3 regions of the Mangrovibacillus sp. Mu-81 genome follow, and region 2 is predicted to be linked to each of the others. Evidence: riboswitches for the same ligand, from Rfam matches in the RefSeq annotation. Region 2 holds a riboswitch; each other region holds the start of a gene.

Region 1 (4,197 bases), 320 kb from region 2:
GGCAGCCTTGTTCCATAGCTTGCACAGGACGAAATCCGCATCCACTTGACCTTGCTGGTTTTTGAACTGGCGGTTCACGGCAACTGTCACATTGAGGACCGACCTTCCTTCCGCCGTTTTCCTCGCTTCAGGATCCTTGGTGAGTCTGCCCACCAGGGTTACTTGATTGATCACCTTCATTCAACACTCCTTTCTCTTTGGAATGTTTTCATCTTACACTCCCTCTTTCAAGCTTGTAAAATTGTAGATTTATCGAATCCGAAGCCTGATCACCCTTCAATTCGACAAATTGCCCTAGGGAGATTTCCCATTTTTAAACCCAAAAAAGGCCAAATATCAGAAATTGGACTTTTTTAACACAATTACATATTAGGGATTCCATTCCCTCTGTGATATAATTTTTTTAACTAGGCTTTTTACGATTTTTTTACCCGTAATCAGCAAGTGCACACGGACCTGCAACACGAACGAAGAGCTACAATCTTTTTGGGTACTGCCTTTCACTATAACCTTTTATGGGAGATGTTCGTTCATGAAAACCTTTAAAGTGATTTCACTCCAGGTAGTGGATAAAGAGGAACTCCATGATTTCGACATTGAGGACGGTCTGATCATCAATAAAGAGGATGGAAACAGCACTTGGCTTGTGGAAACGTATATGTCCCAGAAGCACCTCGAGTTTTTCCAAAAGGTCCAGCAGCAGAAGGATGATTTGGAAATCCAGGTCGTTATCTCGAACAAAGCCAATGACCCTGCCGCGTTCTTGACATCCATCCGCGGCATCAAAAAGATAAATGACCAGATGAGTATTTTATTTGAAGGAAAATTAAAGAAGCAGCGTAACGAATATGCAGAACTTCTATTGGACGACTTGGTTCAAAAGGGATATTCCGGTGATGAACTGGTGAAAGAATTCCGAGAAAAGATGGTGTCTAAGCCTCGCATACCGGCTACCTCAAAACCGAGTGTCTAATTTTGCGACAATATGTAAACTTCTTATAGAGCAGATGTTGACGGTTTGATATAATAAGATTATCGAAACGATTTTATAGGCAGGTGTCCACTATGATCGGAGCACGAGTGAAACGATATAGGCAGGAAAAAAGAATGTCAATGACAGAGCTGGCAGAAAAAGCCGGGGTTGCCAAGTCATATCTGAGCTCCATTGAACGAAACATCCAGCAAAACCCATCCATACAATTCCTGGAAAAGGTTTCTGCCGCTTTAGGCATTCCGATGGACGCATTATTGCATGATGATTCCGGGGATAATCCAGTCGATCGCGAGTGGATTAAGATCGCTGAAGAAGCGTCGGATTCAGGGATAACAAAGGAACAATTCCGCGAGTTTATCGAATTCAATAAATGGAAACTAGGTAATAAATAAAGTCTTGCAAGTGGATTGCAAGACTTTTTCTATTTATACGATTTTGTATCCAGTCGCTTCCATTTTTTTATGGCTTTGCAGATACTCTCTAATTTCTTTTTTTGAAATTCCCGCATCCAGTGCTTGTTTGACTAGTTCGATCCATTCTAAATCCAGTTCACGCTTCTCCAATTCCATTCCTCCCAAAATACAAGTATGTATTTCAGGCAATCCAGCCATCCTAGTCGCCTGATGAGTACTTTCTTATGTAAACCACTATCAAACTGCACTCATTTTCTTACCTTAGATCTGTGACTTTGCGTCCCTACCTTTCAATAGGTTTGCCTTTGTCTGACTAGCCCCTTTGAACTAAACTCATTATACTAATAAAAAACGGCTCAAACTGTTGTTTTTTGTCTTTTCTAATAATTAATTTTAAACATTTTTCCAACATGATTAGATGTTTATTGACAAAAGTTTAGGGAATTTCTTGTTATTGGTTGGATAATAGAAAAAAATGGAAGGTCTTATGTCGAAACATTACGAAAGCTTTTCATTTTTTTGATTGCGATATGCTTCCAATTTCTTCTTTAATGGAAGGACTTTATCATTAATATTCTGGAAAGTGTTGGAGTCGTAAAAAGAATGCTCCGTCAAATCATATCCACAGGATGGACAACTCCATTTTCCGCTTTCCGAACTGCTGAATGATGCTCTTGTACAGCGGGTGCATATTTTTTTATACATTTATGCCTCTTTCCTTTCTTTGAGTGGAAATTGTGGTAGTTTAATTTTCTTTGATGCAAATTTTCTACCTGTAACCATGTATAAGCTGAACCCGCTGATAAATAGAACCATTCCCATCAATAAAAACTTATAATAATCCGTCCCTGTATCAGGCAGGATACCCCCACCATTATCAACTGGAGTTACTGCACCATTCGAGCCTTCCACAAGGAAATTGAACTGAAATTCGGTTGAGAGACCCTGAAATTCATTCCCCAGTTCATATGGAATTTCGATTGAAATTTGCAGTGTTTCTGATGAGCTGCTTTCTAAAGCCCGGAGATCCAGCTTTTTAAAATCCTTTACCTTCCCCTCTGCCAGGATTGCTTTTCCATCACTGATTTCCAGAATTAATTCATTATAAAATTTCTCTGATCCCTTTAAAAATGTGTTAGAAAATAGATAACGAAAATCCTGTTTCCCTTTATTTGATATGGTGATTTCCCTGGATATTTTATCTCCCGGTTTAACATTCGTAAGATGGAACAAAACCGGAGATGGACTAATCGATATATCTACTTCCTTTTGTTCTTTGCTATTCTCTTCTGCTTGATAAGTATCAGGAGAAAACATAAACATTGAAATGATAAGAATGCAAAAGATTTTATTATATTTCTTCATTTAACGATCTCCTTTAGTTAGAATTTCAGCTTATCTCCTGTCTTATGTCTTATGTTCGTTTTAAAGAACTGTTAACTTCAGTATATTAGACTCGATATTTTTTTAAAAGTGGGAAATTTCTTTAAATAACAGGCAAACTCATGCATTTTCGTTCTTTATATCGAAAAAACTCTGCATTACTCACGTTTACGTTTTTTATAAAATACTATTTGTTCTATATAATGAAATTACCAATACTGTGAAGGGACTGAGTTATTTGGTAGGTGAAGTATTGAAACATTATCGCGATGAAAGGGGGATGACCATCAATGAACTGTCTAATCTTGCAGGAATCTCCAAGTCTTATATAAGTTCCATAGAAAGAGGATTGCAAAAAAACCCAAGCATCCAGGTCCTTCAGAAACTGGCAGATACGTTGAATATCTCACTCAGTCAATTACTTGAATGTAAATCAGAAGGATTTACGATTGATGAAGAATGGCTCCAGTTAGTTAATAAAGCGATTGAACAGGGACTGACTAAACAAGAGTTTCTCGAATACATTCATTTCATCCAATTTAAAAGGGAGCAGCGCATGTGAAGATCAATTTTATTAAGTTCTTGAGTATTGTCTTACTGGTCGGCGGCGGGTCCTTACTTGGATATTCCGGATATCATTTGACAGATCAAAAGGTACAAGAAAAGAAAGCATTGCAAGACGCACAAAATATTGTGAAAGCTTCCGGAAACGAGGAAGAAACATCAGAAAGTATTTCCTATTCCTTTTCGCAAGGTGATGTAGTGGGAATCCTCAATATACCCAAACTAAATAAAGAACTGCCGATTATTGAAGGGACGGACGGAGCAGAATTGGAAAAAGGGGTTGGTCACTATTCAGATACCAAACTGCCCGGTCAAAAAGACCGCATTTTTTTAGCCGGACACAGAGATACTGTATTTAAACGCATGGGGGAAATTGAAAGAGGGGATATACTTGAGGTTCAATTAAAATCCGGTTTTCATCAGTATGAAGTGTTTGAAACATTTATTGTAGAAGAAACCGATCTATCTGTCCTGAAGACCACGGCCCCTGATGAAATTTTGACACTTTCCACTTGCTACCCCTTTGAATACCTCTCAAGCACCGAAGAACGATACATAATCAACGCCCGCAAAATGAATTAAGCGTAGAAGCAATAAGCCTCTACGCTAATTTCTTACTGGTCCTTATTATCCTCATCCTTCATATCGAGGTCATCTTCCACTGCATCTTCTTCAGGCGTGTTCTGATCTTGTCCTGCGTCTTTGTCATTTTGCTGGTTCTGATCTTGTTCCGGATTCATGTTGTCATTTTCATCCTGATTATCTTCAGGCATTTCTTCTTCAACTGGTGCATCATCCTCCGGAGGCGGCTCCTGATCGTTCATGTTACACCCCACAAGAAGC
Region 2 (4,197 bases):
GCATCCTATTCCCCGACTTACGATGATTCCGGCAAGTGGAGCGGAGCAGTCGTCATTTATAAAGATGTCTCCATCCAGCAGAAAGTGCAGAATCAGCTTCAGGAAAGTGAAGAGAAATACCGTCTGATTGCCGAACATTCATCCGATTTAATTAAAGTGCTTGATCTCGAGGGTACTGTCCTTTACGCATCCCCTTCCCATCAGCACATCCTGAACATCGATCCGGATCATTATCTGAATAAATCGATTAAATGTTTCCTTCATCAGGAAGATATGTACAAAATCGATCTGCTCATCCATAAAATCACTCATTCCGAAGAGTCGGCGTCAATCGAAATAAGGGCAGCCAAGAAAAACGGGGATTGGGTCTGGGTTGATTCGGTCGGGACCCCTGTATTTGACGAAAGCGGGAAAATGGTACGCATCATTACTGAAGGACGTGACATCTCCGAGCGTAAACTGTATGAAGATAAATTAAGAAAGCTTGCTTTGTATGATCATTTGACTGGTCTTCCGAATCGAACTCTCTTTATTAGCAGACTGAAGGAAGCGATGGATGAAGCAAGACGTACTCAAACGAAACTCGCTGTTCTATTCATGGATCTGGATAGGTTCAAAAAGGTAAATGACACGATGGGCCATGACATTGGCGATCAATTGCTGGTCAAATTTGCGGAAAGGGTACAGTCTTGCTTGAGGGAAGAAGATGTGCTTGCACGATTTGCCGGGGACGAATTTGTTCTTCTGATCCCTGAATTGAAAGCGGAAGATGAGATTCTGCCAATCGCTCAGCGGATCATGGGCTGCCTGCAGGAAGAATGGGAGATAGAAGAGCATGTTTTCACCACGACTTCCTCGATTGGCATCGCTTTTTACCCTCCATATGAACAAAGCTATAAAGAAATCATAAAATATGCCGATGAAGCATTGTATAAAGCGAAAGAAAAAGGAAGAAATAATTACCATCTTTACAAACAAGAAGAAATAACCGATAGTAGGAGTATATGCCCATGATCTTTAAAAGGGAGGAATCGTATCGTTATACGTTTCCACAGCCGATTCCATGCTCGCTATCCATTGTCGGCGTCGAGCATATCAGGATCAATACAGGAAAAGGAGAAGGGGAACTGGTTGATATCAGTCCTCATGGATGCAAACTAAGCTCTTCATTTGATATACCTGTTGAGCAAAAGGTGACGGTCCGATTGGAGTTTACTCTTTATCAAGGGATTATAGTCGCTTCCGGCATCCTCGTTTGGCAAAAGCTTAACGGCGAAGGCTTCCTGTATGGCGTAGAGTTCGTGAAAGAGGAAAATCTTGAGGAATTGATTACAGAAGACCTTAAGCTTCTGGTCAAAGAAAACGAATCATAATGTGTACCTTCGATAATGGCAAACTTATTGAAAGATAAGGACGCAAAGCTACGGGTCTAAGGCTGCTTCAGCTACGATCGCCGGGTTACCGAAAAGGATTGGAGACGTTTAGGGAAGAGTAGGTGAAAAATGCTACTCTTATTCAAGCAGACCCGCCAATCTTTTTGGCGGGTCTTTTTATATATATTAACTAGGAGGAATTAACTATGACAATTGAAATGCAGACAGGATTATTAGAGGATCACGTAAGAGCTATTCTGGATTTGCTTGGTGAAGATACAAACCGTGAAGGGTTACTCGATACACCGAAACGCGTAGCGAAAATGTACAGGGAAGTATTTGAAGGAGTCGGTGTCGATCCTGAAATCGCATTGACGACCACATTCGAAGAAGAGTATGAAGGAATGGTCGTAGTAAAGGACATCAATTACTACACATTCTGTGAACATCACCTCATCCCTTTCTTCGGTAAAGCGCATATCGGCTACATCCCGAATGGACAGGTCGTCGGTTTAAGCAAATTTGCGAGACTGGTAGAGCTGATCTCCAAACGCCCGCAGGTGCAGGAGCGGATGACCCAGCAAATGGCCAACGCCATCATGAATGTCCTTCAGCCGGAAGGAGTCATCGTCAGCGTGGAAGGACAGCATCTGTGCATGTGTGCACGCGGGGTGAAAAAGCCGGGAAGTTCGACAGTTACGACGATCAAGAAGGGTGCTTTCAAAAACAATGATGCGCTGGTTGAGGAGTTTGAGCGGGCGCTGGCGAGAGATTAATAGGAGGGATATTTATGTTATATCTATCTAGAAAATTATATTTCTCTGCACTTCATTCCTACCGGATTGAAGAGTGGAGCGAAGAGAAGAACCGGGACGTTTTCGGTCCTTGCAGCAATCCGAATGGCCACGGACATGATTACACCCTGGAAGTCATGGTGAAAGGAAAGCTTAACAGAGAATCCGGGATCGTCGTAAACATCACAGACATTGACAAAGTAGTGAAGTCCTTCGTCGCCGAACATCTAGATGGGAAATTTTTAAACAAAGAGAACGATCATTTCGAAGAGAATATACCTACGACCGAAAATATCGTCACTTATATTTGGAATTCTTTAGATGGAAAAATCGATCACTGCGAGCTTCACAAAATTCGTCTGCATGAAAACAACTTTTTATATTCCGAAAAGGAGGAAGAACAAATGGTCCGATTAACACGCAAGTATCATTTCTGTACCGCACACCGCCTGCATAGCGAGCAGCTGAGCAGCGAAGAAAATCGGGAGATCTTCGGAAAGTGCAACAACCCATATGGACACGGCCATAATTATTATTTGGAAGTCACCGTAAACGGGAAGCCTGATCCGGTAACCGGAATGATTGCAAATCTTGCAGACATTGATGAAGTGGTAGAGAAAGAAATCATGAAGAAATTCGATCATAAGCATCTTAACTTAGACACAGAAGAGTTTAAGCATTTGAATCCAACGTCTGAAAATGTAGCGGTTGTCATCTGGGATCTGTTGTCTCCGAAACTATCAAACCTGTATAAGATCGGTCTTTATGAAACGGAAAAGAATTACTTCGAATATTACGGACCTGAAGAGGATCTGCAGTATGGAGCATAAGGGACGGTTAACTGGAAAAACGATCGTGATCACAGGTTCCAGTAAAGGAATCGGCCGAGAAACGGCTTTCCTGCTTGAGAAAGAGGGAGCGAATCTAGTACTGGGAAGCAGGAGTAATCAAGAAGAAAGAAAAGGAAACCTGCTTGAAGTCCCTCTGGACGTGACGGATGAACAATCAATTCAAGATTTTGTCCGTAAGGCAATCGAGCATTTCGGCCGTATTGATGTACTTATCAACAGTGCCGGAGTAGGCGTGTTTGAAAGCATCCTTGATTCCTCTGTCGAAGAGTTTGATCAGATGATTTCAACCAATTTGCGCGGGTCATTTCTTACTTCTAAATATATCGGGAAACACATGGTGCAAGAGCGAAAAGGACATATTCTCAATTTAGTATCGATTGCCGGAACAACGGCGCTGCCCGGTTGCGGAGGATACTCCGCCTCAAAATTCGGCTTGCTTGGATTAACCAAGGTGATGCAGGCAGAACTGAGACAGCATGGAGTACAAGTAACAGCCGTGCTTCCAGGTGCCGTCAGCAGTAGCTTCTGGGAAAACATCGAGCCGAGACCGGATATGAGCGCAATGATTCCTGCTGAAGTTGTTGCCAAGCATTTGCTGGCATTGATCACTCAGCCGGATGGCGCATACGTCGATGAAATCACCATCATGCCGCCGCTCGGCATTCTTTAAGGGGGAGCGATATTGAGACGGCTGATTGATAAGGTATTTAAAGACTCAACAAAAAATAATAAGCCCCCGTCTCTTCCCTTGGAGCTGTCTTACAGAGAGGTGAACTACCGGACGAAAAGGGGTTTTCTCGCCAAGAAACTATGTCATTACGCAGGACTTGAAGCTGCAGCAGGCGATGAGATTTTCTATTCCTCACTATCATGTGCAGCATGTGAAGAAAATGATGAGGACCACGAGTTCTTCCTTTATTTAAGCGAGCTGATGTTGAAATGGGCAGATCAACGCCGGGATATCAGGGAACAAATCTTAAAGCTGGACGTCAAATCTGACCTTCAAAATGCGATGTTGAAAGCACATGAGATATATAAAAAGGACATTTTCACCACAATAGAACCCATTTCAGAGCAGAAACATCCGGAATGGGAGAAGTGGAAGGTGTACCGCGATGTCATCATGGCATCGACACAAGGGAAATTCCTTCTTATATCGGAACAGGAACTCAACGGTTT
Region 3 (4,197 bases), on a different contig from region 2:
TATAGAACAAAGAACGGGGTGAAAATAAGCATAAGGGAAATGGCAATCACCATCGGTCTGAAATCCTGGACAATGTAATATGTAATTCCTCTCATATTGAAGATTGTTTCAATCACAAACAAACTTGATAGCATTCCCCAGATAATGATTTTTCCGTGGTAGAAAAAGCTCGGTGATATGTTTTTCAGAACATGGGAGAACAAGATTCTCCCTTTGGACATCCCTTTACTCTGTGCAAATTCAATATGCGGTTTGATCAGTTCTTCCTCTGTAATCAATAATAGGATACGAAAGAATGAAATCATGGGAATGACCGAGAGTGTAATCATGGGGGCCAAATAGATTTTTTCCTCTCCCAATTCTGTAAATTGCATCAGCTCAAACCCGAATTTCTGAAAGATATATACGATAAGCAACTGGAGCAAGAAAGCAAACAACAGATCAGGAACTGTTTCCAGCATGTTCAGGAGCTTCTTAAGTGACGATGACAGCCAGCGGGGGAGAAATACTGTGATGACGGTTAACACAAATGCCAATAGAAGTCCTATTGCCAAGGCACCGCCTAATACCTGCAAGGAATACAGATACGGCTCCCAGAGCATCTCCATGAAATGTACAGTATATCCTTTATAAGAATAACTCCAGCTGTCTATATCCATAAATGCATAGATGAATCGGATGATTTCCTCGAAGTACCCGATAAAGTTATACAGCCCTCTCTCCCTGACAGCTTGAGGAGCTACGCTTATCGCCATGATTCCGAGAAGACCGAGAATGTAATAGAAAACCAATTTCATCGGAAACCTCATATACTTCATCTTCATTCCCCTTTTTTCTTTTTTCTACAGTCTAATCCATTTTTTGAATTATTTCAATTTTATTTCAATTATAACAATTCCTTACAAATGTTTGCCGCTATCCAATCATTCAGCTTTTTCAGTAAAAAGGAGACCGGGTTTTCAGTCCATCTATAACTGAAAATCCGGTCTTCTCCATCGTTAAGCAAGAAGCTGCTTACTGGGCCTTCCCAAGTAGTACCCCTGTCCAAGAGTGATTCCCAGCTCTTTGGCCACCAGCATATCTTCCTCCTGTTCAATGCCTTCCAATATGATCAGGGTATCGTTTCCATAAAATTGATTAAAGAAAGAGAGGAACCGCTGCTTCCTTTCACTTTCAGCCAGGTTTTTCGCAAAGTACCGATCGAGCTTGATAATATCAGGTTCAAATTCTATGGATTTTTTGATGGATGCTGTACCTTGACCGAAGTCATCAATCGCGTATAAAACGTCATAGTGCCTTAGGCTTTTCAATGTTTTCGCTAATAATGGGTTCTGCCAGAGCTCGTCCGGGGTGGACTCATTCAGCTCAAGAACAAGCCTCCCCCGCAGAGTGGGAAATGCGTCCATAAGATAATCAAAATACTTGTGAAAACTGGGATGTAAGATCGTTGTGACATACACATTCACGAACAGCTTCCCAATCTGATTTCGATTATGGAAGAATCCCTCGATTGCTTTGGAAATGGAGAGGGTATCCAGTTTATATAATATATTTGCCTTTATTGCAGACTGAAAAAGCTTTTCGGGATTCATCTTATGCGTATTCCGAAGCAGCGCTTCATATCCGTAAAGCGATTGAGTCTGTTCAATTGTGTATAAAGGCTGGTAATCATGATAGATAAAGTCATCTTGGAAAATCGAAAATATATTCATATAACCCCTGTACTCTCTTTATGGTAGGTTTTTGGAACGGTATAAGAAAAAAGACCACATGAAAGAACGAGGATACGTCCGTATGTGGTCGGTTGCGCTACTAGCTCCCCTGAATGTAAGCGCCCATCTATCATGTCAGGTTCACAGCTCCCAATGCGAAATTTATCATGTTATGTAGAATTAGGTTGCATTAAGTAAAATATACCATAAAACTAGTCCATTTGGTGTGTTTTTTCTTTATTTTTTAGAAAATTTAAAATACACAGTCTCACCTGGAGATATACGGGCTGCCCTTGACCCAGAAACGGTACGGATAATCCCTAGCTTCTCCCGTATTATCAATGCCGATTCTCTTGCCGCAAGCAATCTCATCTGGAGTATATCCCTCTGCGATGATAAGCGGAGGTTCTGTATAAAAACTTCCATAGTCCTCCATGGTGATTCCTAAGGCTTTCGTCAGTTTACCCGGGCCGCTCGTCCAATTTTTCATCGGCTGCCCTTTCCTTCGCTGCTCCATTAAACCAAGTCCCTCCAACGGTTCAACGGCACGTATCAGAATTGCATTCGGCACCCCGGGCGCTGCAGCTACGACATTGACGAGGCAGTGGGTATGCATGACATACGTATAAACACGGCCGGCTTCATGAAACATGATTTCCGTCCGTTTCGTACGACGGTTACCGAAGCTGTGGGCTGCCCTGTCTTCAGGTCCGAGATAAGCTTCTGTTTCAACAATGTAGCCTGAAGCGGTCCCTTCCTCTGTTTCTTTTACCAGCACACAGCCTAAAAGTGACTGGGAGAGTTCTAACGTCGGCTGATTGTAGAAAGAAAGAGGCAATGGTGTATAGTTCATCGTTTCACATCCTTTCCTTGTATCCTATCCTTATACTTCCACAATGCTTTCAGGAGAAAACAATATTTTTTCCATTATGTCTTTAACCCGGTCAGCACCTCCAACGGAATGGCTTCCACTCTCCTGCCACTTCTTCCTGACGTCGTTTCTGCCTTCGCCAGGGCATTCCATATTGCTTCCTCGACACAATCGACTGCCATTTCGAATAGCGTGGAGATCATCTCCCCATCTTCTTTAATGAACGAGTATGTCATCGTATTTTCTTCAGAAGGTTGATGTGGAATCTTGTGGGCAGTAGAAAAAGCAAGGACGATATCACCGCTTCCGTGCGCTGCATAAGAGCCGGTTCTGGAAAGACCGAATGACGCCCGTTTCGCCAGCCTCTTGAGCTGCCTTTCGTTCATAGGGGCATCCGTGGCCAAAATAATCATGATCGATCCATCCGGGATTTCCCGTTCTTCTTCCTTCTCAACAGGGAAGCGCAGGTCAGACCGACGTCCGAAATTCGTCACTACAAGGGCACCGACTGAGTAATGCTCATCATTAAATTTGTGTTTCCTGGAACTAGTACCGATACCACCCTTGTATCCTAAACAGAGCATCCCGGTCCCGGCACCGACGCACCCCTCTTCAATGAATTCTGAGTGAGCATGCAGAATGGCTTTCACGGCATCATTCGGGGCTACATGAAGTCCCCTGATGTCATTCAGATACCCGTCATTGCATTCCCCCACGAATACATTGACCGTTCCTGCCGTGTCGCCGATCTCCGGGTTTTCCTCCATCATATATTGAATCGTTCCCCTCATGACATCTCCGACAGAAAGGGTATTTGTAAGCATGACCGGACTTTCAAGCACACCCAATTCCTCGATTTGAATGGTTCCCGCCGTCTTGCCGAATCCGTTGATGATATGGGTGGCTGCGAAGACTTTTTCTCTGAAGACATTACCTTCATGAGGCAAAATAGCTGTCACACCCGTGCGTACAGCTTTCCCATCTCTATCCTGATAAAGTGTTTGATGCCCCACTTTGACACCTTCTATATCGGTAATGCTATTAGCTGGCCCCGCAGGATAAGAACCGATCTTCACTCCAAGGTCACGCAGTCTTTTTCTCTCCATGAAACTGGACACTCCTTTATAATCTACTCCTTTTATTATTCGGTTTTAAATGGGGTATTACCTTTTTCTCTTTATTATTCGGTGCCTGGCTCGATCCAGCCTTTGAGCCAGGCACCATTTTTTAACACATAAATTAACCACATCGTTCCATAGCCTGGCACTTGCACTCCCACATATTTCTCAGAATATCGCACTTGGAAGGTGCAAATATTAATAACTGTGGCAGCAATCCATAGCCATTCAGCCCGTGATAATAAATCATATGGAGGAAAGCAATTTGAAAAAACATCTTAGATTGATAAGCATATGTGCGATGGTCCCTTTGATGCTTTTAACAGCATGTAACAATAATGACGGCAATGAGAACCTTACAGGGACGCGAGACGTCAACTATGACCCTGTAAGCTACGGCAACGCAGATTATCCCAACGGAAATTCAGATCGCGGCAGAGCGGCGGATATGGGCGGTGCTAATGTAAATGACGGCAACCAGAATGCCCTTCACCGG

What was found. A riboswitch is a leader RNA that binds a small molecule or an ion and turns the genes downstream of it on or off. The one in region 2 is predicted to bind cyclic di-GMP.
Region 1: it holds a riboswitch for cyclic di-GMP, as region 2 does, so the genes downstream of both, V6B33_RS06375 (anti-repressor SinI family protein) here and folE (GTP cyclohydrolase I FolE) in region 2, are expected to answer to the same signal.
Region 3: it holds a riboswitch for cyclic di-GMP, as region 2 does, so the genes downstream of both, V6B33_RS19310 (EAL domain-containing protein) here and folE (GTP cyclohydrolase I FolE) in region 2, are expected to answer to the same signal.

Annotation. Positions count from the first base shown of each region.
Region 1 is NZ_JBAJHU010000002.1:573,241-577,437, forward strand. Features, by position in the region: gene V6B33_RS06360 (single-stranded DNA-binding protein) at 1-174, opposite strand, end outside; gene V6B33_RS06365 (YwpF-like family protein) at 533-973, shown strand; gene V6B33_RS06370 (helix-turn-helix domain-containing protein) at 1,066-1,386, shown strand; gene V6B33_RS06375 (anti-repressor SinI family protein) at 1,420-1,563, opposite strand; cyclic di-GMP riboswitch class I at 1,589-1,721, opposite strand; gene V6B33_RS06380 (TasA family protein) at 2,113-2,772, opposite strand; gene V6B33_RS06385 (helix-turn-helix domain-containing protein) at 3,044-3,352, shown strand; gene V6B33_RS06390 (class D sortase) at 3,349-3,936, shown strand; gene V6B33_RS06395 (hypothetical protein) at 3,969-4,197, opposite strand, start outside.
Region 2 is NZ_JBAJHU010000002.1:256,948-261,144, reverse strand. Features, by position in the region: gene V6B33_RS05030 (sensor domain-containing protein) at 1-1,014, shown strand, start outside; gene V6B33_RS05025 (PilZ domain-containing protein) at 1,011-1,373, shown strand; cyclic di-GMP riboswitch class I at 1,381-1,466, shown strand; gene folE (GTP cyclohydrolase I FolE) at 1,580-2,149, shown strand; gene V6B33_RS05015 (6-carboxytetrahydropterin synthase) at 2,164-2,997, shown strand; gene V6B33_RS05010 (SDR family oxidoreductase) at 2,987-3,688, shown strand; gene V6B33_RS05005 (ATP-binding protein) at 3,701-4,197, shown strand, end outside.
Region 3 is NZ_JBAJHU010000013.1:52,072-56,268, forward strand. Features, by position in the region: gene V6B33_RS19305 (ABC transporter permease subunit) at 1-797, opposite strand, end outside; gene V6B33_RS19310 (EAL domain-containing protein) at 999-1,712, opposite strand; cyclic di-GMP riboswitch class II at 1,790-1,872, opposite strand; gene V6B33_RS19315 (DNA-3-methyladenine glycosylase) at 1,981-2,565, opposite strand; gene V6B33_RS19320 (DmpA family aminopeptidase) at 2,640-3,689, opposite strand; gene V6B33_RS19325 (CAP domain-containing protein) at 3,967-4,197, shown strand, end outside.